Regions from separate parts of the Paenibacillus sp. M-152 genome, predicted to be linked through region 2. Evidence: riboswitches for the same ligand, from Rfam matches in the RefSeq annotation. Region 2 holds a riboswitch; the other holds the start of a gene.
The links. A riboswitch is a leader RNA that binds a small molecule or an ion and turns the genes downstream of it on or off. The one in region 2 is predicted to bind cyclic di-AMP.
Positions count from the first base shown of each region.

Region 1: linked by a shared signal. The riboswitch ahead of EGM68_RS01005 (C40 family peptidase) and the one ahead of EGM68_RS00615 (resuscitation-promoting factor) in region 2 are both predicted to bind cyclic di-AMP.

Region 1 is NZ_CP034141.1:233,425-241,279, forward strand. Features, by position in the region: gene EGM68_RS00990 (hypothetical protein) at 1-179, shown strand, start outside; gene EGM68_RS00995 (4a-hydroxytetrahydrobiopterin dehydratase) at 297-596, shown strand; gene EGM68_RS01000 (GNAT family N-acetyltransferase) at 675-1,181, opposite strand; gene EGM68_RS01005 (C40 family peptidase) at 1,485-1,985, opposite strand; cyclic di-AMP (ydaO/yuaA leader) riboswitch at 1,991-2,128, opposite strand; gene EGM68_RS01010 (hypothetical protein) at 2,405-3,232, opposite strand; gene EGM68_RS01015 (M1 family metallopeptidase) at 3,244-5,256, opposite strand; gene EGM68_RS01020 (YwhD family protein) at 5,381-5,887, shown strand; gene EGM68_RS01025 (ApeA N-terminal domain 1-containing protein) at 6,009-7,364, shown strand; gene EGM68_RS01030 (hypothetical protein) at 7,580-7,855, opposite strand, start outside.
Region 2 is NZ_CP034141.1:127,777-135,631, forward strand. Features, by position in the region: gene EGM68_RS00605 (HD domain-containing protein) at 1-1,043, shown strand, start outside; gene EGM68_RS00610 (TatD family hydrolase) at 1,086-1,856, shown strand; cyclic di-AMP (ydaO/yuaA leader) riboswitch at 2,057-2,337, shown strand; gene EGM68_RS00615 (resuscitation-promoting factor) at 2,609-3,757, shown strand; gene rnmV (ribonuclease M5) at 3,903-4,448, shown strand; gene rsmA (16S rRNA (adenine(1518)-N(6)/adenine(1519)-N(6))-dimethyltransferase RsmA) at 4,456-5,340, shown strand; gene yabG (sporulation peptidase YabG) at 5,396-6,292, shown strand; gene veg (biofilm formation stimulator Veg) at 6,492-6,773, shown strand; gene EGM68_RS00640 (small, acid-soluble spore protein, alpha/beta type) at 6,939-7,118, shown strand; gene ispE (4-(cytidine 5'-diphospho)-2-C-methyl-D-erythritol kinase) at 7,263-7,855, shown strand, end outside.

The DNA.
Region 1 (7,855 bases), 110 kb from region 2:
GGCTGAACCCGATGGGGCGTCAGGAAGTCAATGAAGCTTTGGCAGAAGACCTATTTTATGCACTGGGTACGGAGCCAATAATCACTGTAGGCAGCGGCGTTGTGATTTATGAGCCGGAGCAGCACCGGATCTATGTACTCATCGGAGATGAGGAGCTGACGTCGGTCCCTTTGATTTGAAGGCCGTCTTATGGATTTATCAACGGGGCCGTGGTAATATGTACACCAATATATCGTAGTTTTGGCCGCATGTAAGCGGCTAAAAGGCTTCCGTATAAACGGGGAGGAGTTCGTAACATGCCTTTTACACAAGAAGAGATTGAAGCACATCTGGAGAAACTGGAGGGCTGGGAACTGGAGGAAGGACGTTGGATCGTTCGGAAATATAATTTTTCCAGTTTTATGAAGGGAATTGCATTCGTGGATGAAGTTGCCGCTATATCTGAGGCATTCAATCACCATCCATTTATTACGATTGATTACAAGACCGTGACTCTGCGTTTGACCTCTTGGGACGATGGCGGTATTATGGCCGTAGATATTAAGGAAGCCCAACAATATAATGAAGCTTTTGAAAAAATGCGCAGCAGTCATTGATTTTATAATGATCTGTTGTATATATTAAGAGCGCCTTCGCTATACAACATCGCGGTTGTATAGCGAAGGCGCTCTTATTTATAGAACCCGGTTCTGTTGTTCAGGACGATATACCATACAATAGAACGGTTTTCTGCCATCTGGAGTCTGACGTTCATAGGTATCCGTCAGCTCAAATCCAGCTGCCTTGTAGGCTCGTATAGCCCGCTGATTCCAGGTGAGAACCTCTAGGTCAATTTCATTCTGTGGATGACGTCGTCTGGCTTCCTCGGCAATGGCCCGGACAAAGTCGGAGCCTGTGCCATGTCCGCATCTTTCGGGATGCATTCCAAGACCCAGCCGGGTCACACCGACCATAGGAAAATATTGAGCAAATCCCGTCAGCTCATTCTCTTCGTCCAGTACGGCAACATATTGCTCTTGGCGAAGCGTGGGACTTCCAAATTCGACTTCAAGTGCCTTCATTTGTTCCCAGGGAAGCCAGCCGTATATGTTGTAGGGAGGATCATAGCGCCACTCACAGATTTCAGCCGCTTGATGCTCGTCCATCGGTACGATCCGGTAGTTGGATATTGAGGCCGGCACTTTTTCATTCCTCCTTATGTAGGTACTTCAATCATTAACCACAGATTGTAGACAAGTTGTAGGAGAATGGCAAGCGTGTTTATTTCGTACCTAAGTCGGGTATACATTCAATAAGAAGGATTTACTGCTCATATGCTCCCCCAGCGGTGGCGGTAAAAACGACGATGTTCGCTAAAACTGAAACCTTTTGAGGTGTCAGTTCGTCAGTAATGATAATAATTACTGATGTAGTGGACATAAAAAACCGCAATTCGATTCCGGCCAGAATCAAATTGCGGCTAGGGTTAGCTTGCTGTGCGGTAGTTATTCTACGTTGTCGTCATCAGGAATATCTGAAGCTACAGAATGGTAAGCGTCTGTGCTCATAATTCTTTTTGCACCGACATAACGGTTAGCGTAATAATTTTCGTTCAGTGAGCTAACTACTACACCACGTGAAGTCGAGGAGTGGGCGAATTTCCCTTCACCTACGAAGATACCTACATGGGAAACGCCTCTTCCTGTGGTGTTGAAGAACACCAGGTCGCCTGGTCTCATTTCATCGCGGGATACAGAAGCTCCCATTTTGAATTGTGATCCAGATTGATGCGGCAGTTTAATTCCCAGTTTGTTGAATACATACATTGTGAAGCCGGAGCAATCGAATCCCTCGAGTGTAGTACCTCCGCTTCTATAGTTCGTTCCTTTGGCATCTTGGATGACCTGGTCCATCTTAGAGTCTGCAAATGCACTGCTGCCACCGAATGTAAAAGATGTAAAGGCAATGGCGAGACCCATGGCTGCGATCGTTAGCTTCTTCTTCAAAAAAAATATACCCCTTCCAATGCCTGCGAGGTTAGCTTAAGGATTCGGTAGAAGGTTCCCCTATGACCACTCTGTTGCGAGATCAATTCACCCAAACTGGTTCCCCCGCTTCCTAGGTGCCAGGAATTAGGCTTAACTTAAGATGTGCACCTTGGAGAGCAGTATTCACGACAACGATGTTTTTAAGATAAAGGTTACAATAAAGATTACAAAGTTGTTACTATCAGTTCACTGCGATTATTGTAACAAAGACAGCAGGCTTTGGCAAATGTTTCATCGCAAAAAGTTACAAAAAAAATCTGTTCCTAACGCCCTAGGAACAGATTCTGTTAACAGTATTCAGTTATGTGCCGTTTGCACGGGAAAGAAAAAAGTTTTTTCGACAGCTAAAAATGCAGGAGAAAGCATAAAGAGAGGGATTAGCCTCTGCTGGAGATATCGATGTGCCATAGACGATACTGCGAACTGATATGCCACAGCCTGACCAGACTGGTAACAAAATGATACGATTGCTGGAGAATTAGCGCCAACATACCAGTCCAAATCATCGCTACGGTGCCAAATAGACCGAAGACCAGCAGCACACAAGCACCAAGCAAGAGAGATACGCTTACAGCCGGAAGAAGCTGGCGAAAGAAGGCGAGCAGGGACGATAGTATGGCGTGACCACTGACCGTGCCCAGTTGCATATACAGGATGCACTGCCGAATGAACCAACCGTAAGCCACCCACCCAATGGCATAGGGCAACAAATGCAACAGGTAAGAGGAAGATTGCAGCGTTCCTGCTACAATAGGATAGAGTCTCGGTACCACCCAGAAGGCGGGAAGCAGCAGCAAACCCAACTCGATGATGTAATACAACAGAGATGACATACCGTGACGTTTCATCCCCTTGAAGAAGGACAGGCTTTGCGGTTCAGACGCATCGGTATACAGGCTTTGATATATGCCAGCTCTAATGAAGGGAGTGATTAGGACGCGCAATACGGTCGCCCCTAGTAGTATCCATAAATATACGTGTACTTCCCGGCTGTCCATCAAAGCGATCTGGCCCTCCATCCAAAACAAGGTCTTTCCCAGCTCGTTTTGGCTCTGATCAGGATAACGCAGCAGCAGCGGGACAACGGCCGACTGTACCAGCCGATAGAGAAATACTCCCCACAGCAGACGATACAAAAATAAAATGATAACGATATAAAAGCGTATGCGCACTAGCGCCCAGCCTTCTTTTAAAACAGTCCGCATCTATAGACACCTCACCATGACAGACTTCCAAGCAGTGTCTCCAACAGCTTGGTTACACTCACACTCCAACGGGTTTGTTGCTTTTCGTCCAATTCAGCCTTCAGGCTATTATTAATATGCTTGTTCTCCAGTGCAATAGTGTATAGAGGATCAACGGTCACATAGGACACGGGAGAGGTGCTTTTGAGTCGGAAAGATGTACTTTTGCCCGTACCGTCCCATGCCTTAAATATTGTGGTGCCATCCTTGAAGGTAAATTGAACAGGGATCTTGGGATAATCTGCTCCTTTTTTGCTGAGCGTCACGACTGCTTCATATCCATTCTCCAACTTGCGGTTCGTGATGCGATCGACAGAAAAGTCCGCCATCTGGCCGTCATATACATATTGTTCAAAATAGTGGCTCCATGAGCGTCCAGTCACCCTCTCCACGACACGCTGAAAATCCTGTGAGGTCGGATGCTTGAATCGGTAGGTCTGGACATAGGTTCGCATAACCCGGTCCATTTTTTTCGTACCCACCTGACGTTCAATACCTCGTAGTACCAGCTTGCCTCGTGAGTAGGCATTTTGTGCATACTCAGCCGACGATCCGTACTTCCAGGATTCGCGGTTTAGGGGCTGTGGAGAAGCTACCTGTCCGGATTGTAATGGCAAGTTGGGGATAAGCCCATATTCTTGCTCCATGAGCCGTTCTTCTGCATAGGAGGTGAAGCCTTCATCCAGCCAGGGCTCCTCAAATTCATTATTGGCTACCATTCCGTAGAAATATTGATGCCCAATCTCATGAACCAGCGTCCGTTCCAGATTATAGCCGGGATTCAGTTGGTCCGCAGCTGCGGCCGTGATGAGTGTCGGATATTCCATGCCGCCGGCTCCACTGCCTGTTTTGGGTGGAACAACGATAGATAGAGTGGAATATGGATAAGGCCCGTACCATTTGCTGTAGTACGAAAGGGCGGCCTTGGCTGCGCTCATATAACGTCCTTTGAGTTCCTTATGGGACGGGTCCAGATAGAGCTTGATTTTGACACCAGGAACTTCAGTAGAAGAAAAGGGTTCTTCTACGGCTACAAAGTTGGGTGAAGCGGACCAGGCAAAATCGTGTACATCATCGGCATAAAATTGATATATTTTCTGGCCGTTCTGTCGTACTGCACCACGGGTGGGAAATCCGGTCGCTGCTACGATGTGTGTTTCAGGCACCCGAATTCGTATGCTGTAAATTCCAAAATCGGCATAGAACTCGGAGTTGCCATGATACTGATGGAGGTTCCAGCCCTCGTCGGCGCGTCCACGTTGTCCTGCAGTCTCATAGACGCTGAGCTTTGGAAACCACTGTCCAGCCATTACAAAATCATCTGTCACACCCATACGAGCAAAAATGCCAGGCAGTTTGACTTCAAACTTCATATATAGTGTGATTTCTTCGCCACCTCGTACTGGCTTGGGCAGACGTACCTTCATGAGCGAACGGTCACTTGCGTTACCGTCATCTGGTTGTACATATTGAGTACGGTGCATGAGAGATAAACCATCTTCTGTCTTTAGTTCGGTCAGCGTCATGGAGCCAAAGCCGTCCTTGGGCATGGTGTCTCCGCGCAGCTTTCCCCCGGATTCTTTCATAAAGGTGGTTTCCATGGAAGAGAAGGCATTCGGGTATAGATGAAGATACAGATCATTCACAGTTTTCTTGCCCGGATGTCTCCAGGTCAGTGTCTCAGTGCCTCGCAAAACCCGTCCTTTTTCCAGAGATACATCAATGTGATACTCCACCACCCGTTTGCTGAGAATTTCCGAAGCGGGCTGTGGAGGGTTCTTGGGCAGGTCGGGCATGATGTTGGCCCCTAGAGGCTTGCCCATATCTGGCGCAAGCGCAGACTCAGACTCGGAGCCGTATAGTAGTTTGCCTGCAGACTGAGGGGCGGATTGCGATTGGGGTTGCCAGGCAAACCATAACGTCCCTGCGAGGAGTCCGAGGGCTAGTGTAGACAATAAAACGATTTTGGAGCGTGCTGGGGTCATACAATGGATACCTCCCGTTGACAAGCATCTACAGCATGTATATGTTTGCTTTCGGGAGATTATTAGTTAAAATATTTATAGTGTAGAATGAGTGTGAAGACGGAAATTGGAGGCCTAGTGACGCATGAGTGAAAATCAGCCGGACGGCAAAAAGCAGATTGCACTGAATATTGTCAGTGGCAAGAGTAAACATAAGGGCTTCGGCGCAGGCTCAATCGACCTGAACAGCATGTCCCCGGTCATCATTGACCGAGGAGAGGCGAAAATTGATATCGGTGCCATGCATGCCAAAAGTAAAGTGGAACGTGGAATCAAGTTCTCTACGAATAAAGAAGACGTACCGAACGGACGCCAGGTATGGCTGGTATGGGTAGCTGTGGACCGTACGCCTGAAGGACGTATGTACGGTGGCGCGACAGCCTGCGAGATGCTGATTGACGACGAAGCAAAACGCGGCTGGAAAATTCTTGCCGATCATGTTAACCGTATGGATTATGCACTCAAGCGCCGTTTCATGCTGGATGATCTGGGCAGCGAAGATAAAGCAGCGCTCAAAAGCCTGCTGATTTCGCATAATCAGGAATGGTGGGACGCTTCGCCAGAGGAATTGAAGCAGGCGCTAGAAGGGTAAGTAGAAAAAAGGACGATTAAACTTAAGGCAACTTCTTGGTTTGGTGAGTGGTTGCCTTTCGTGCGATAAGCATTCAAATTAAAGGTTACATAACTTTAGAAAATGTAAGGAGGGAATCTAAATGTCTGATCAGATTGAACTCATGGGTGAGTGGTGGCTACCGGATAATCCTGATAGCAAATTATATGGAACATTAAAATATGATCAAAAGAAGATAGAATTAATTATTATGGGTCAACTTAAAAAGACGGAAGGGTTTTCTTCAAAGGTAGATAACAGCGTCGAAGTGATTCAAGGGTTCACTACAAATGGGAAGAGAGTGAGCTTAATAGATTGTATACGTGTGGGGCATAAATTTAACATACCTGGGACATTTACTGAAAAATATTCCCCAGAGCTTTTATTTATAGGTACTCACTTCAATACAAAAGAAAATATTGCATTCACAAGTGTAAAGATTTCCTATCAAAACCTTGAGCAATGGTTATCTCCTTCTTCATACGCTGTGTCTTATAATGATGACGAAAAAAGTATGATAATAGAGTATTCTCTACCGAAATCTATAAAAGCTAATTTCAAAGATGTAGAAATATCTTTTGAATATAATGCAGAGTCGCGGGGAAATAGTTATAATAATTTTTCTATTCAACAAACTGCTTGGATTAAGTTTAGTAGAATAGGGCAAGGAATCAGTTATTTATACATGCACGAGTTAATTGATAATTTCTCGAACCTACTATCTATTTGTGCCACTAGATACATTAGTCCAGCAAAAATAATAGTATCTACAGAAGAAGATAAAAAGATAGAACTTATCTATATAAGTGAGAATAATGAAGTTCTTAATGAAGATTTAAAAAGTCATGATTTCATATTTAGATATGTAGATATTGAAAGTGACCTTCAAAGTTTCCTCGATACATGGACTAATAAATATGAATTGTTAGAACCTGTTATAGACTATTTTGTAGAATCTCATAAGAAAGAGGTATTTACTCCAATTTCCTTTTTAAAGCTAGTGCAATCATTAGAGACGTTTTCAAGGAGGATTAGGCCGAATTGGGTAGAAGATCAGACTAACTATAATACAAAAATTGAACAAATTTTGGAGGATATTTGTGAGGTTGAAAATAAGGACTGGCTTAGAGAGAAACTAAGATATAGCAATGAACCTACTTTAGCTACAAGGTTAAAACTCTTATTTAAAGAAATTAATTTCCTTTTGGGGCTAAATTCAAAAAAAATTTCTAGCTTCTCATTTAAAATAACGGAGACAAGGAACTACTATACACACTTTGATGTAAGTAAAAAAGATAAGAGCTTAGATATTCATGAAATGTTTTATTTCGGGAGATTATTCATTTTGATGTTAAGGGCTTTAATTCTTAAAGAATTAGGCTTCAACCAAGTATTTATTGAAGAACATGTGGATCAGAAACATGGTTTAGATATTATAAAACAGGAGCTTAAGTTCTAATCGAAAACAAACGTAAGAATACTTTTTGAAAACCCCTGTGAAACTAGCAGCCAATATTTAATATCGCTTAAATATTGGCTGACATATACCTAATTGAATTCAGAAATTACTCTTTGTAATATTTGAGGATAGATCGTTATCTCGGCGAGGACGGTCTATTTTTTTCTGTGAATTTCCTGAGAGTGAAAAGTAAAACAGAAACTTCGAGAAGGTTTTTAATCCAGATTATTTTTTACCTCATCAAAAAGGTGAAGAGCATCTTTAAAACCTTGTAAGTATATGCTATTCTCAAGAATGGCTTGTAGTGAAATCTGTGTATCTTCATAAAGAAATATAACATGCTGAAGATTGTCTGGAACGGAATCACGAATTTGTTTGAAATATTGATCACATGAAGTAGATAAGTCTATGTAGTCTGATTTTGTTTTTAGAAGATTGGAGTATAATACTTCTAATCGTGTGCGAATAAGGGGTTCAATTATAACATCTAA
Region 2 (7,855 bases):
TTCCCGACTGGCCCAAGGAAGAAAGACTGATTGCTCTGTGTGCCGCTTTGTTGCACGATGTGGGGCACGGTCCATTTTCTCATTCAATTGAAGAAGCCTTTCATATGAACCATGAGGATTGGACATGCCGCATTGTACTGGGGGACACGAAGATCAACGCTGTGCTACGGCAAGTTGATGAGATGTTGCCCCACAAGGTCGCGGCGGTTATAGCCAAAACGTATGATAAGCCGATTGTTGTCAACTTGGTAACAAGCCCGCTGGATGCTGACCGTATGGATTATTTGTTGCGGGATGCTCATTCAACAGGTGTTAACTACGGAACAATTGATTTGGATCGTATTTTACGTTTGCTGCGCCCTCACAATGGGAGAATTGTCGTAAAAGAGTCGGGTATGCATGCAGTAGAGGATTATCTAATGTCACGCTACCAGATGTACTGGCAAATTTATTTCCATCCTGTAACACGCAGCTCAGAAATCCTGTTACGTAAAATTTTCAAGAGAGCTAAGGAATTGTTCAAAAACGGATATGAGTTTGGTTTTCTGCTGGATCCGCTGCCAGATCTATTAAAAGGAGAGCTAACAGTAGAGCAGTATTTGATGCTGGATGAGTCTTTGATTCAGACGGTATTTAGCCAATGGAAACGAGAAAAGGACGAAATTTTAAGTGATTTGAGCAGCCGTTTTATGGATCGTAGATTGTATAAATATGTAGAGATTGAAAATATGGATACAGATACCGTTGACCATATTCGAGAGGCTTTGGAAAAGGCTGGCTTGCATCCTGAATATGATCTTGAAATTGATTTTCCGACAGATCTTCCTTATGATGTGTTTCGGCAGGGCGGTTCAACGGACAACCAGATTTTACTGCTTGGACGTCAGGGCGAGGTACGGGAAATATCCGAAGTTTCAGAAATTGTACGCTCAATAAGTGGCATTCACCGAGGAAAATATCACATGTATTTTCCCCAGAATAAATTGAACGGGGTAAAAGAAAGGCTTCCTGCCGAAATAAGGAATTATTTTGTCAAACAATAGACAAATATATTGAAATGTAAGTAAGAAAAGGAGATGAAAACCTTGGATTTATTCGACACTCATACTCACCTAGATGCGCCACAATTTGACGAAGACCGTGAAGAAGTTATAGCACGTGCTGTCGAATCAGGAGTAACACGGATGATCAATATCGGATTTAATCGTGAGACCATTCCATCCACCATGAAGCTGGCTGAGACGTATGATTTTATTTATGCAGCCGTTGGATGGCATCCGCAGGATGCCATTACAATGCAGGAGGGTGATTTAGAATGGATTGCATCGTTATGCAGTCATAAAAAGGTTGTAGCGATCGGAGAGATCGGTCTGGATTATTATTGGGATACATCACCAAAGGATGTGCAGCAGCGGGTACTTCGAAATCAAATTGGCCTGGCACGTGAGCTCAACATGCCAATTGTTATCCATAACCGGGATGCACATGAAGATATTGTGAGGATTTTACGTGAGGAAAAGGCGGGCGAGATTGGCGGAGTCATGCACTCCTTTTCTGGGAGTTGGGAGACAGCTAAAATGGTGCTGGATATGGGTTTCCACCTTTCCTTCGGCGGGCCCATAACGTTCAAAAATGCCAAGCAGCCAAAAGAGGTGCTGGCCCAGGTACCGTTGGACCGTCTGCTTATTGAAACGGACGCGCCTTACTTGACGCCTCATCCGTTTCGTGGGAAGCGAAATGAGTCGGCACATGTGAGATTGGTGGCAGAGGCAGCTGCCCAAATTAAGGGAATTACGGTGGAGGAATTGGTATCCATTACGACCCAAAATGCCTTGGAACGATTTGACATTCAGTGAAAAAGCGAAGAAATCAATCAAAATAAAGAGATAGACGGAGCTAATTATGATTTTGTTGCAGGAAACTCAAGAATATTACAATTTTTTAACCGAATATTTTGAAAAATGTACTTGAAACCTGCTTTACAACATGCATGGAAACAGGATATCATCTTTTCAGTGAATTGTTGTTGAGTGTAAACATCAACAAATCATTTCATGAACCAGTCTCGCTGAGTCCCTTTTACAGGGAACGGGGGAACCGATATGGCTTACAGTACGTCCGGCGTATGTGCAAGAGATATTATCTCTTCAGTAGCCGGCTCGACCGAAATTCATTTCCTGGATGGGATTGAACAGGTAGAGAAGCCGTATTTCGATTTCTTTCTGGGTCTTCGGGGTGAATGTGAAGGCGACCGCCATGAGCGGTTGACCTAAGCTAGGGCGACTCTCTACGTCCGAACCCGACAGCTAACCCCGTAAGCGTAACAAGAGAGAAGCCATCTCGTGCATGAGTTTTCCCGCATATTCACACATGTCGGAAGCCACGAAAGAGCTCTCTAGTCTCTTTCTTTGGCTTTTTTTGTTGTGAATAAAAGAAAATCTGTCATCATACTGTGGTTAAACAGGGGAGGACAGCATGCCGCGAAGACGGGTACATGGTGCAGGACAGTCGCAGTACGGGCTTGTCTTGTAGAAAATCTGTTATAGTCACGTCAACGATCAACTATGTCTTACTCCAGACGGCGGGCTATGTAAGGAGGACGGAGGAAATGGGCATTTTCCGAAAAGAGGAGACCCATGAGTCACGCTCATCCAGCATGTCTTACGTATTACGTTGGAAGCAAGAGAATGTGCGCCAGGCTGCTTTGGTTGCTATTTTTCTAATCGCACTAACGATTATGATTTCAATTCTGATGTACACGCAATCTAAAAAACAAGTCTTTTTTGTCATCGATGGTAAGGCATCTGCGGTAGAAACCCGGGAATCCAAGCTCCAAGATTTGCTCAATGAGCATTCTATTTCACTTCAGCCGCATGATACAATTTCCATGCCGCTAAACGGGGCAGTACAGGATGGGGATCGCGTAGTCATTAAACGTGCCAATCAGGTTAAAGTATCCTCAGGCAATGAGACGAAAAAGCTGTACACAACAGAAAATACAGTAGAGGGTGCCATTCGCACTTCGGGCTATAAATTATCATCAACGGATAAAGTTTACCCTGCGTTGGATGCCTCTGTTTCAGCTAACATGGACATAAAAATCGTCCGTGTGAAGAAACAGCAGGTCGAACAGAAAAAACAAGTGCCTTATCAGGTCATCAAAACGGCAGATCCAAGTCTCTATAAAGGCGATAATCGAGTCATTCAAAGTGGCAAATCGGGTGTGGTAGTCCAGCATGTTCAAAAGGTATACCATGATGGAAAATTGGTGTCCAAACAGCTGGTCAACAAGGAAGTCGCACAAAATCGTGTGGATAAGGTAATTGCGGTAGGGACGAAGAAAAAACCGGTCGTTCTAGCTGCTTCCATCGGCCCTAAAGATGCGGTTAAGGCTACAAAGGTTAGTTCGGGCAGTGCTGTCCGTAAAGCAGGTATTAATTTTAATTATAAAAAAGTTTTACAAAATGTCTCCATGACGGCGTACTCTGCCCAGGAGCCAGGTATTGGTACACGTACCGCCTCCGGCACGCGTGTCACGGAAGGACGCACCATCGCTGTCGATCCGAATGTAATTCCCATCGGCTGGTGGGTGTATATTGAAGGGGTAGGCTTCCGCCGTGCGGAGGATACCGGTGGCGCGATTAAAGGCCACAAAATCGATGTGTATTATGAGAGTTTAAGCCGGGCTAACCAATTTGGTCGTAAGCACGGTAAAACCGTATATGTTATCGGACCTGTAAAGCCGGAAATCAACTAAAACAGGTTGTGTATGTTGAGGACAATGCGATAGTATTAACAACATAGTTATGCCATGCTAAGAAGAGGATATCCTCTTCTTATTTTGTTTTCAAAAGCAGGGAAAGATAATATATGTTGCTGTATAGCAGTGGAGGGAAACGAAGATGATCAAGGAAGTGATCGTGGTGGAAGGCCGGGATGATACGGTAGCCATTCGCCGTGCTGTCGAAGCAGATACGATAGAAACTGGCGGTTCAGCCATTAATAAAATGACGCTGCGGAAAATTGCATTGGCACAGGAACGGCGGGGGGTCATTATTTTAACTGATCCCGATCATGCAGGGGAGCGTATCCGTAAAATTATCGCCTCCAAGGTCCCCGGCTGCAAGCAGGCTTTTATACCTGAGGCAGAGGCGACACGCAAAGGGGATATTGGCGTGGAGAATGCCTCCCCGGAAGCCATCAGACACGCTCTCGCGCGGGTACATACGACAGTGGAAGGCGCCGAACCGCTGATTGAAATGGCGGACCTGATTGACGCTGGACTTATTACCCACCCCAATGCTGCTGCACGCCGTATGGCCTTGGGGAATGTACTGGGTATTGGCTATTGTAACGGAAAGCAGCTACATAAGCGGCTCTCTGTCTTTCAGATCAGTCGTGAGGAATTTGCCAGTGCGCTGGCACAAATCGAAAGTGAAGGATTGTGATATCCGTATGACAGGGATTCAAGATATAGCAACACCGCGGCGTACGAAGGAAATTATTCAAAGGCACGGTTTTTCGTTCAAAAAGAGTCTGGGACAAAACTTTCTGATTGATCAAAATATTCTGAGCAAGATCGTAAATGCTGCCGGATTGGATGATACAAAGGGCGCGCTTGAGATCGGTCCGGGCATTGGAGCTTTGACCGAGAAGTTGGCACAATCCGCTAAGGCAGTTACCGCTGTTGAGATTGACCAGCGGCTGTTGCCCATTCTTGAAGAAGTGCTGGCCCCTTACGAGCATGTAAAGGTTCGCCATGGAGACGTGTTAAAGCTGGATTTGCGTGAAGTGTTTGCAGTCGATTTTGCAGACGTGGGCAAAGTGAGTGTCGTCGCTAATCTGCCGTATTACGTCACTACACCGATTCTGATGCGTCTACTGGAGGACAAGCTTCCTTTGGAGAATATCGTCGTTATGATTCAAAAGGAGGTGGCTGAGCGCATGGCTGCGTCTCCTGGTACGAAGGATTACGGCAGCTTAAGCATAGCCGTGCAATATTACAGTGAGCCTGAGTTAGTCTGTACGGTGCCGAATACAGTATTTATTCCGCAGCCGAATGTTGATTCGGCAGTTATTCGGCTGCGTGTACGAGAAGTCCCTCCGGTGGAAGTGGTGGACGAGAAGCACTTTTTTGAAGTGGTTCATGCCGCTTTTGCCCAACGCCGTAAAACCATTTCAAATAACCTAAAAAGCCGCTTCTTCACCAAAGAGAACAGGGACACGCTGGAGCCGCTGTTGCAACAAGCTGATATTGAGCCCTCCCGTCGAGGGGAAACGCTGAGTATCGAGGAATTTGCGCGTCTGAGCGCCGTGCTATTGGAGGCTGGTATATCCTAAGTTGGAACCAAACTGTGCATTCACCCATACGATATAGGAGGGGTGATACAGTGTGATGAGTTTAGGAGACTTGGTCGTTCGGAAATCGTACGGCGGTGATGTCACGTTTCGCGTTGAAGACATCCAGCGGGATAAAGCGATCATTAAGGGGACGGAATTTCGGCTACTGGCCGATTCCCCGGTGAACGATCTGGTCAGAGTGCCTGCAGACCAGATTAGCGGTAAGACTCAACAGGCCCACATTAAGGCCGGGGAGTCTCTTAATCTTTTGCAACGGGCACGCCAGCAGCAAGCTGCCCGTAGCCAGGCGGCTCTGATTGGAGAGTGGAGTGATCCGGTAGAGTCGACGTATTTTGAAATGCCAGGAAAGGTTCTTCATCTGGATGGAGATCCCGGCTATTTAAGAAAATGTCTCAGTTTATATGAACAGCTCCGTGTTCCCGCTGAGGGACATCACGTTCACGAATCGGCAATGGCGGATACGTTATATCGACTGCTTCCCCGCATTCGTCCTGATATTGTAGTCATCACCGGACATGATGGTGTGCTGAAGCAGCCGCAACCTTACGATTTGTACAGCTTGAAAAGCTACAAGAATTCACAAAATTTTGTGGCAGCGATTCAGGTAGCCAGACAATATGAGCGTCATCTGGATTCACTGACAATTGTAGCGGGGGCATGCCAGTCCCATTTTGAGGCGCTGCTACGTGCGGGAGCCAATTTTGCCAGCTCCCCAGGGCGTATCCTGATTCACGCTCTGGACCCCGTTTACGTGGCTGCCAAGGCCGCATTTACTTCAATCCGTGATACAGTCAATATGGGAGACTTATTTCATCAGACCATCAGTGGCAGCCGCGGAGTGGGTGGAATTGAAACAAGGGGAAGCTACCGCATCGGTTTGCCGAAGCTTGAAAATTTGTCAACGCTTAAAGTAACGCCTTCAGCGATCTGAAATTCAAATGTGCCCGATAGGATATATCTGAACAAAAGCCTCTTTTTAGAGGCTTTTTGTCATTTTTTATGCATATTATTCCTGTTCGCAAAAAATTAAATTGACAACTTATTTTTCGTGTTGTTATAATATTTAGCTTGATTTGACAATCCCTCTAAAATTCGTTATAATGGACAAGGAAAGAGGTGGTCGTTAGGCAATGGCTAAAAATACGCTGTTGGAAATCAAACGCAGTCTCGACGCACATGTAGGGCAAAAAATTTTGCTGCGGGCTAACGGCGGACGCCGTAAGACCGTCGAACGAACTGGTGTCTTGGAAGAAACGTACCCTTCTGTTTTTATTGTCAAGCTGGATCAGGAGCAACAGACGTTTAAACGTGTCTCCTACAGCTATGCTGACATTCTTACCGAGTCGGTGGAGGTCAGTGTATATGATCCCGACTCCCACACAAGTGTAGTCGAATATTTCGAAACACCTTAATTCTTTTTTACGTGATTTATACCAGCTTTGCAGGTTTAACGGCGACCTCGTCATTTTTAATGGCGGGGTCGTTTTGTATTTACAGAGCAGGATGAAGCATGATATCTCTGCACATACTAAGGCGGGAATGATCTTCCTTATTCCATTGCCGAAGGAGGCGTATGCATGAGCCGAAGAAGACGGAGTGTTATGTCGGAAGAGCTGAAGTATGAACTGGCCAAAGATCTTGGGTTTTACGACACGGTTAAGGAAGAAGGCTGGGGAGGCATTAAAGCCAAGGATGCGGGCAATATGGTCAAGCGGGCCATTCAGCTTGCAGAGCAGGCGGCTTCTCGCAAATCGTAGCCATCGGTGGTGCTGATAAAAAGCGGGGATATCCGGGGTCATACCGGGGCATCTCCGCTTTTTTGAACCTCATGACTTGACAGGCTGAGTCTGATATAATATGTTAAGCTGTCTTGAGGGAAAAGTTGAAGGTGGGTGAACGCCTTGAAAATATATGAAAAAGCACCGGCGAAAATTAATTTAATGCTTGATGTTCTACGTAAGCGGGACGATGGTTATCACGAGGTCGAAATGATTATGACTATGGTCGATCTATCCGACCGATTGACGATGTCCGAGTTACCGCGTGATACCATTATTATTTCAAGCCAAGCCGGGTACATACCGTTAGATGAAAAGAACTTGGCTTTTCAGGCTGCGCGTCTGATCAAAGAACGTTATAACGTGTCTACAGGCGTCCATATCCATCTGGATAAGCATATCCCGGTGGCTGCAGGATTAGCAGGCGGAAGCAGCGATGCTGCCGCAGCATTGCGTGGGCTGAACAAGCTGTGGAAACTTGGTATCTCGGATGCGGAATTAAGGGTACTGGGTGCTGAATTGGGTTCAGACGTACCTTTCTGTATTACAGGGGGCACAGCTTTAGCGAGCGGACGTGGAGAACTGCTTAAACCACTGCCGAATCCGCCACAATGCTGGGTGATCCTCGCCAAGCCGCCGATTAATGTATCGACAGCTGAAGTGTATGGTCGTGTCAAAGCGGATCAGATTACGCACCATCCGTCTGCCCGGCAGAT